Linked DNA regions of Hyphomicrobium denitrificans ATCC 51888. The protein of the gene in region 1 binds, or shares a complex with, the protein of each later gene. Links are inferred from orthologs where the notes say so. Each region holds a gene or a part of one and is shown in the gene's direction. Other genes may lie near its edges. The genes, in order: pnp and HDEN_RS04130.

The links.
Region 2: the proteins of pnp (region 1) and HDEN_RS04130 are in contact, whole or in part, in a cryo-EM structure (PDB 9QH0), measured with the Escherichia coli proteins. The link is inferred for Hyphomicrobium denitrificans ATCC 51888 from one-to-one orthologs.

Annotation. Positions count from the first base shown.
Region 1 is NC_014313.1:3,578,354-3,581,589, forward strand. The notes cover bases 245-3,166. They hold pnp (polyribonucleotide nucleotidyltransferase), read left to right. Parts: upstream 245-565; coding sequence 566-2,767; downstream 2,768-3,166. Other genes in these bases: rpsO (30S ribosomal protein S15), read left to right, coding at 245-394; HDEN_RS17355 (hypothetical protein), read right to left, coding at 3,071-3,166. Outside these bases: more of rpsO, read left to right, coding at 113-244; more of HDEN_RS17355, read right to left, coding at 3,167-3,236. UniProt on the Escherichia coli protein: Involved in mRNA degradation. Catalyzes the phosphorolysis of single-stranded polyribonucleotides processively in the 3'- to 5'-direction. Also involved, along with RNase II, in tRNA processing.
Region 2 is NC_014313.1:879,755-883,699, reverse strand. What follows is about bases 226-3,856. They hold HDEN_RS04130 (Rne/Rng family ribonuclease), read left to right. Parts: upstream 226-578; coding sequence 579-3,656; downstream 3,657-3,856. Outside these bases: HDEN_RS04125 (M48 family metalloprotease), read left to right, coding at 3,877-3,945. UniProt on the Escherichia coli protein: Endoribonuclease that plays a central role in RNA processing and decay. Required for the maturation of 5S and 16S rRNAs and the majority of tRNAs. Also involved in the degradation of most mRNAs.

The DNA of each region.
Region 1 (3,236 bases):
GCGCCACCGCGCGGGGTGCTCGCACTCTCGCGCGGCTTTCATTTGCGACCCCGCTGGACGACATCCCGGCCGTGGCCGCTTTTTTCACACTCCAATTCGAAAGGAGCTACCGATGTCGCAGATCGCACCTCACCGCCGTGAGGCGAAAACGGCTGTCATCAAGGGCAACGCGACGAAGTCCAACGACACCGGCTCGCCGGAAGTCCAGATCGCAGTGCTGACGCATCGCATCAACGAGCTGACCGAGCATTTCAAGCTGCACAAGAAAGACAATCACTCGCGTCGCGGGCTGCTGAAGATGGTCAGCCAGCGCCGTCAGCTGCTCGACTACGTGAAGAGCAAGGACAACGCGCGTTATCAGAAGATCATCGAAAAGCACGGTATTCGCCGCTAAGCCGCGAAGTCGCTTCGCGCTCAAGACGGGGCCATACATGGCCAAACGCGCAACGATCTAGAGAAGAGAGCCGTCGGCGCCCTTGGGGTGCCGGCGCAATAGGTGTTCGTCTGGCATGAGGCCGGCGAGCAAGTCCGACCGAACAGAAAAAGCGAAAACGAAAGATCCAACATGTTTGATATCCATCGAGTCGAAATCGATTGGGGTGGCCGCAAGCTGAAGCTCGAAACCGGCCACTATGCACGCCAGGCCGACGCGGCCGTGATGGCGCAATACGGCGACACGACGGTTCTGGCGACCGTCGTCGGCGCACGCTCCGTGAAGCCCGGCATCGACTTCTTCCCGCTCACCGTGAACTATCAGGAGCGCACGTACGCGGCGGGCAAGATCCCCGGCGGCTATTTCAAGCGCGAAGGCCGTCCGAGTGAAAAAGAAACGCTGACGTCGCGGCTCATCGATCGTCCGATCCGCCCGCTGTTCGTCGAAGGCTTCAAGAACGAAACACAGGTCGTCGTGACGGTGCTGTCGCACGATCTCGAAAACGATCCCGACATTCTCGGCATGGTGGCTGCATCCGCGGCGCTGACGCTTTCGGGCCTGCCGTTCCTCGGACCGATCGGCGGCGCCCGCGTCGGCCTCGTCAACGGTGAGCTGGTGCTCAATCCGATGATCGACGAGATGAAGGACAGCGCGCTCGATCTCGTCGTCGCCGGCACTGCCGACGCGGTGATGATGGTTGAATCGGAAGCCAAGGAGCTTCCCGAGGCGCAGATGCTCGAAGCCGTCGTGTTCGGCCACAAGCATATGCAGCCCGTGATCCAGGCGATCATCACGCTCGCCGAAAAAGCCGCGAAAGAGCCGTGGGACATCAAGATCCCCGACAAGGCGAAGTATGCGGGCGAGGTGAAGAAGCTCGCCGAGAAGACGCTGAAGCAGGCGTTCTCGACGAAGGAAAAGGGCAAGCGCCAGGACCTCGTCGCGGAAGCCAAGAAGGCGATTTCGGAAGGCATTTCGATTCCTGCCGACGATCCGAACGAGAAGGTCCTGCTCTCGGATGCCTTCAAGGCGCTTGAAATGGACATCATGCGCGGCGACGTTCTGAAGACGAAGATGCGCATCGACGGCCGCGACCTGAAGACGGTGCGTCCGATCCTGTCGGAAGTTCACGTTCTGCCGCGTACGCACGGCTCGGCGCTGTTCACGCGCGGTGAGACGCAGGCGCTGGTCGTCGCGACGCTCGGCACGGGCGAGGACGAACAGTTCATCGACAGCCTCGAAGGCACGAAGAAAGAGCGCTTCCTGCTGCATTACAACTTCCCGCCCTACTCGGTCGGCGAAGTTGGACGCATGGGTTCGCCGGGCCGCCGCGAAATCGGCCACGGCAAGCTCGCGTGGCGCGCCATTCATCCGATGCTGCCGTCGCAGGAAGACTTCCCCTACACGCTGCGCGTCGTCTCAGAGATCACCGAGTCCAACGGCTCGTCGTCGATGGCGACGGTCTGCGGTTCGTCGCTGGCTCTGATGGATGCGGGCGTGCCGCTGAAGTCGCCGGTCGCGGGCATCGCGATGGGTCTGATCAAGGAAGGCGACGAATTCGTCGTTCTCTCCGACATTCTCGGCGATGAAGATCATCTCGGCGATATGGACTTCAAGGTGGCGGGCACGGCCAATGGCGTGACGTCGCTGCAGATGGACATCAAGATCACCGGCATCACCGAAGAGATCATGCGCATCGCGCTCGATCAGGCGCATGATGGCCGCATCCACATCCTCGGCGAAATGGCGAAGTCGTTGACGGGCGCGCGCGAGGAACTCGGCGAGTTCGCGCCGCGTATCGAGACGATCAAGATCCCGGTCGACAAGATCCGCGAAGTCATCGGTTCGGGCGGTTCGGTCATCCGCGAGATCGTCGCGGAGTCGGGCGCCAAGATCGACATCGAGGACGACGGCACGGTGAAGATCGCGTCGGCCAATCGCGAGTCGATCGAGAAGGCGCTGGCGCGCATTCGCGGCATCACGTCGGAGCCCGAGGTCGGACAGATCTACAAGGGCAAGGTCGTGAAGGTGATGGAGTTCGGCGCGTTCGTGAACTTCTTCGGCGCGAAGGACGGACTGGTTCACATTTCGCAGCTTGCTCCGGGGCGTCCGGAGTCGGTCGGCGCGGTCGTCAAGGAAGGCCAGGAAGTTTACGTGAAGCTTCTGGGCTTCGATGATCGCGGCAAGACACGTCTGTCGATGAAGATCGTCGATCAGGCGACGGGCCAGGAAATTCCGCGTGCGGAAGGCGAGCCGGAAGAAGTCTTCGAGAGCCGTCCGCCGCGTCGTGAAGGTGGCCGTGGCGGTCCTCGCGGTCCGCGTCGCGATCGCAACTGATCGTCACGTTCGCATGACTGAATAACCGAGGCCGCCGGACTAATATTCGGCGGCCTTTTCTTTTCCAACTCCCTCACCTCATGGCCGGGTGTGACCCGGCGATCCAGAGCTGAACGGGTGGTGGTCGTATGTGGCTCTGGATGGCTGCCTCAAGGGCGGCCATGGCGTGGCGGGGTGTAGTGCGCGCGGGTTCGCATGTCGTTGAGCGGTCTCTGCGCTGCGATCGCAGCTGATCGATTTCGAGAGCTAAAAGAAAAGGGCCACCCGCGAGGATGGCCCTTTTAATTCCGCAATTTTAGCGGCTCAGTACCAGTAGCACTTGCCGTGTCTGCAAACGTGGTTGGTGCACTGGACGCGGCCGATGCCCTTCACGTGCTTGTGCCAGCCGTTCAGGCCGCGACGGCACTTGCGATGCCAGAAGTGCGCCTGCACGACGTTCGATGATTGCGCGCTGACGTCCTTGAGCAGG
Region 2 (3,945 bases), 2.7 Mb from region 1 along the record:
TCGGTAAGCGCCCGCGTGATTTGGTCGGCCTGCTGCAGAATTGAATTTCTGCGTTCACAGGTAACCAACCGCGCACGGATCGCACGCTTTGAGCGGGTGCACGGGTATCGGCGTCGCTCAAAAAAATGCGCTTTGGCGTCAAGCCCTTAGGGCAGTGTCCTTATGGCAGCGTCAAGGATGGATGACTTCGAGCCGGTCGCCCCCTGCCGGTTAGTTATGTGCATCACCTGTAACCGGGCGGCCATTCTTTCAACGTGACGCCATAAGCGTCGCAAAACCCATTCCCCGGCTGACGTTCCGCTATTTGGCGCGGAGCCGGGCACTACGCGACGGGCCATGACGCCAACTCGTAGCATTCACAACCGCAGCGGCAGGACGATCGTCCGAACCGTTCGCGCGATTGAAACGGTGAGCCGCACGCGCGCCGCCGGACGTGGAGTGCTGCGCCAATCGCCCTGGCCTTTTCACACTTCCGCACATTCTGCCAACAAAATGCGCCGCCGCACGAACCTCGCAATGACCGCCGCTACTGGCGATCCCGCATGCGAGCCGCTCAGGCGCGCCAAGGAATTCAATCAATGTCAAATACAAAAATGCTTATTGATGCCACGCATCCCGAGGAGACTCGGGTCGTGGTCCAACGCAACGGCCGGGTAGAGGAGTTCGATTTCGAAAGTGCTGCCCGCAAGCTTCTGCGCGGCAACATCTACCTCGCGAAAGTGACACGCGTTGAGCCGTCGCTGCAGGCGGCCTTCGTGGATTACGGCGGCAATCGCCACGGCTTTCTCGCGTTCAACGAAGTCCATCCCGACTATTATCAGATCCCGGTCGCCGATCGTCAGGCTCTGCTTGACGAGGAAGCCGCTGCGGAAGCCGAACTGGAAGCCGCTGCCGACCGTCGCGCCGAAGCGCTGGCGCGCCGCAATGTGCGGTCTCACTCAGACTCCGATACCGGCCCGGAATCGCCCGGCGATGATTTCGGCGACATTTCCCCCGCCGACACGTCGCTTGAGGTGTCCCATATCGTCGATGTCGAGGAAGACGAGCACATCGAGGAGATCGGTGGCGACGAAGAAAGCGAGACGTCCGTAAAGGTCGTCGCGTCGGCCGTTCGCCGCTCGGTCGAAGACGTTCGCATCGAGCCTGCACCTGAAGAGACCGCCGAATTCAGCGCGCCGGAAGAAAACGAAACCGCTGCATCGGACCAAGGCGAAGAACCGCCGATGGCCGCGAGCGAAGTCGCTCGAGACGACGAAGCCGCGCCTTCGGTCCTCGCGAACGATGAGGAACAGCCGGAGCACGAGTTCTCCGACCAGCCGTCGGTCGAGGACGATTACGCCGGACATCAGGACGCGCTGAACGACAACGGTTCTGTCGAGCACGAACATCACGACGAAGGCTCGCAGCCGGAATTCCGCGAGGGACCGCGCTCGCGCCAGCGTCGCCGCCCGCGCAGCTACAAGATCCAGGAAGTCATCAAGCGCCGCCAGATCATCCTAGTGCAGGTCGTCAAGGAAGAACGCGGCAACAAGGGCGCGGCTCTCACGACGTATCTGTCGCTCGCCGGCCGCTACACCGTTCTGATGCCGAATACCGCTCGCGGTGGTGGCATCTCGCGCAAGATCACCAATCCGCAGGATCGCCGCCGTCTGAAATCCATCGCCCAGGAACTCGAGGTTCCGGAGGGCATGGGCCTCATCATCCGCACGGCCGGCGCCGCGCGGACGAAGCAGGAGATCAAGCGCGATTTCGAATATCTGCTGCGCCTTTGGGAAAGCGTCCGCGATCTCACGCTGCAGTCGACGGCGCCAAGCCTCGTCTACGAGGAAGGCGACCTGATCAAGCGCTCGATCCGCGATCTTTATAACAAGGACGTCGAGGAAATCGTCGTCGCGGGCGACGCCGGGCATCAGGAAGCCGCCGACTTCATGAAGATGCTGATGCCGAGCCACGCGAAGAACGTCGTGGCTTATCGCGAGCCGACGCCGCTGTTTACGCGCTACGGCGTCGAGCGCCAGCTCAACGCGATGTTCCAGCCGCAGGTGACCTTGCGCTCCGGTGGCTACATCGTCATCAACCAGACGGAAGCTCTCGTCGCGATCGACGTCAACTCCGGAAAATCGACGCGCGAATTCTCGATCGAGGAAACCGCGCTCGCGACGAACCTCGAAGCCGCCGACGAAATCGCCCGGCAGTTGAAGCTTCGCGACCTCGCGGGCCTCATCGTCATCGACTTCATCGACATGGAGGAGAAGCGCAACAATCGCGCGGTGGAACGCCGCCTGAAAGACGCGCTTCGCTTCGATCGCGCACGCATCCAGCTTGGCCGCATTTCGCATTTCGGCCTGATGGAAATGTCGCGCCAGCGTCTCAGAACCGGCGTGCTCGAAGGTTCGACCTCGCAATGCGCGCATTGCCAGGGCACCGGCATCATCCGCTCGACCGAAAGCATCGCGCTCGCAGTGCTGCGCGGCATCGAGGATGCGATCACGGCCGGCGCCAATGGCCCGCTCGTCGCGACCACCACGTCCGCGGTTGCGCTCTATATCCTGAACAGCAAGCGCGCCTACGTCGCCGACATGGAAGTCCGGCACGGCTACTCCGTGACGGTGCTCGGCAGTGACCGCGTCCAGGGTGCGAACTTCACCGTCGAACGCAGCGCCGCATCGGCTCTTCCGATACGCCGGACCGAACGCGCCGCCGTCAACATGGACTGGGGCTTCGACGCTGAAGGCGACGCGCCCTCCTACGCGCCGTCCGACATGGATTCCGCGAACGAGGCCGGAGACGCTGACGAGGACGTCATCGATCGCGAGACGCGCAACGGCAGCCGCGATGGTGAGGAAAACGGCCAGCGTCGCAGCCGCCGCCGCAGACGCCGCGGCAGAGGCGGACGCGACCGCGGCGACGATCGTGGCGAGGAGTACTCGTTGGAGCAGCGTGAGGACGACTCCGAACGCGATCAGCCCGCAACGGACGACGCGCATTCCGACTTCGATGAGCCGACAGCTGATATCGAAGGTCTCGGCGACCAGCCGTCCGTCGATGATGGCGCGCACGCCGAAGCATCGAACGGACAAGGTTCCGACGAAAAACCCAACAAGCGCCGCAGACGCGGACGCCGTGGCGGCCGTCGCGGACGTGAACGCGGACGCGATGCAGCGTCCGACGCAACTGCGTCCGACACCGACCAGCCGGATCTCGACGACGAAGGCTCTGACGAGGCCGTCGAAGTCGTTGAAGTTGTCGAAGCAGCGGAGCAGAACGAGCCTGCCGAGACCGGCGCACCGGATCGCGCCAAAGCGCCCTCTTCCGGCCGGCGTCCGCGCCGGGTTTGGGACGTGCCGTCCGCCGCCAATGGCGCCGACGACGCTGCACCTGAACCTGCAGAGGTCGACCAATCGCCAGAGCCTGCACCCGTCGTCCTCGCGCCTGAGCCCGCCCCGCAGCCGATCGCAGCCGAAGTAGAAGTCGCGTCGGAACCGGTCGCAGCCCCGGCTGCCCCGGCTCGCCGTCGGCATGAAATCGGGTCAAGCGAACCGCGCATCGAACGCGTCGTCGTCGGTCCAGGCGAAAAAGCCGCCGAGGCAGATGCCGCCGCAGCCGCGGTCCCTCAGCGCAAAGGCTGGTGGCAGCGGAAATTCAGCAGCGAGTAAATCTACGCGCGTCTGAAACAGAAAAAGGTCGCCGTACGAATATGTGCGGCGGCCTTTTGCGCACATAGCGGCGGTCGCGCCTGGGAAAGTGCCATCCTCGCGCCCTATTATGATGTCTGATCATATCCGCCGAGGCCGCGAGTTTGACCGGGCCGGACTTGCTGAATATCTGTAGCGTCACGGTGTCTCGAGACACACATCGAGGTTGAGGCACAGCGATATGCGCGCGACGAGCAACTCAATTTTCAAAGCCCCATTCGCGTGCCGTTTCGTGCTGGCGCTTTGCGTG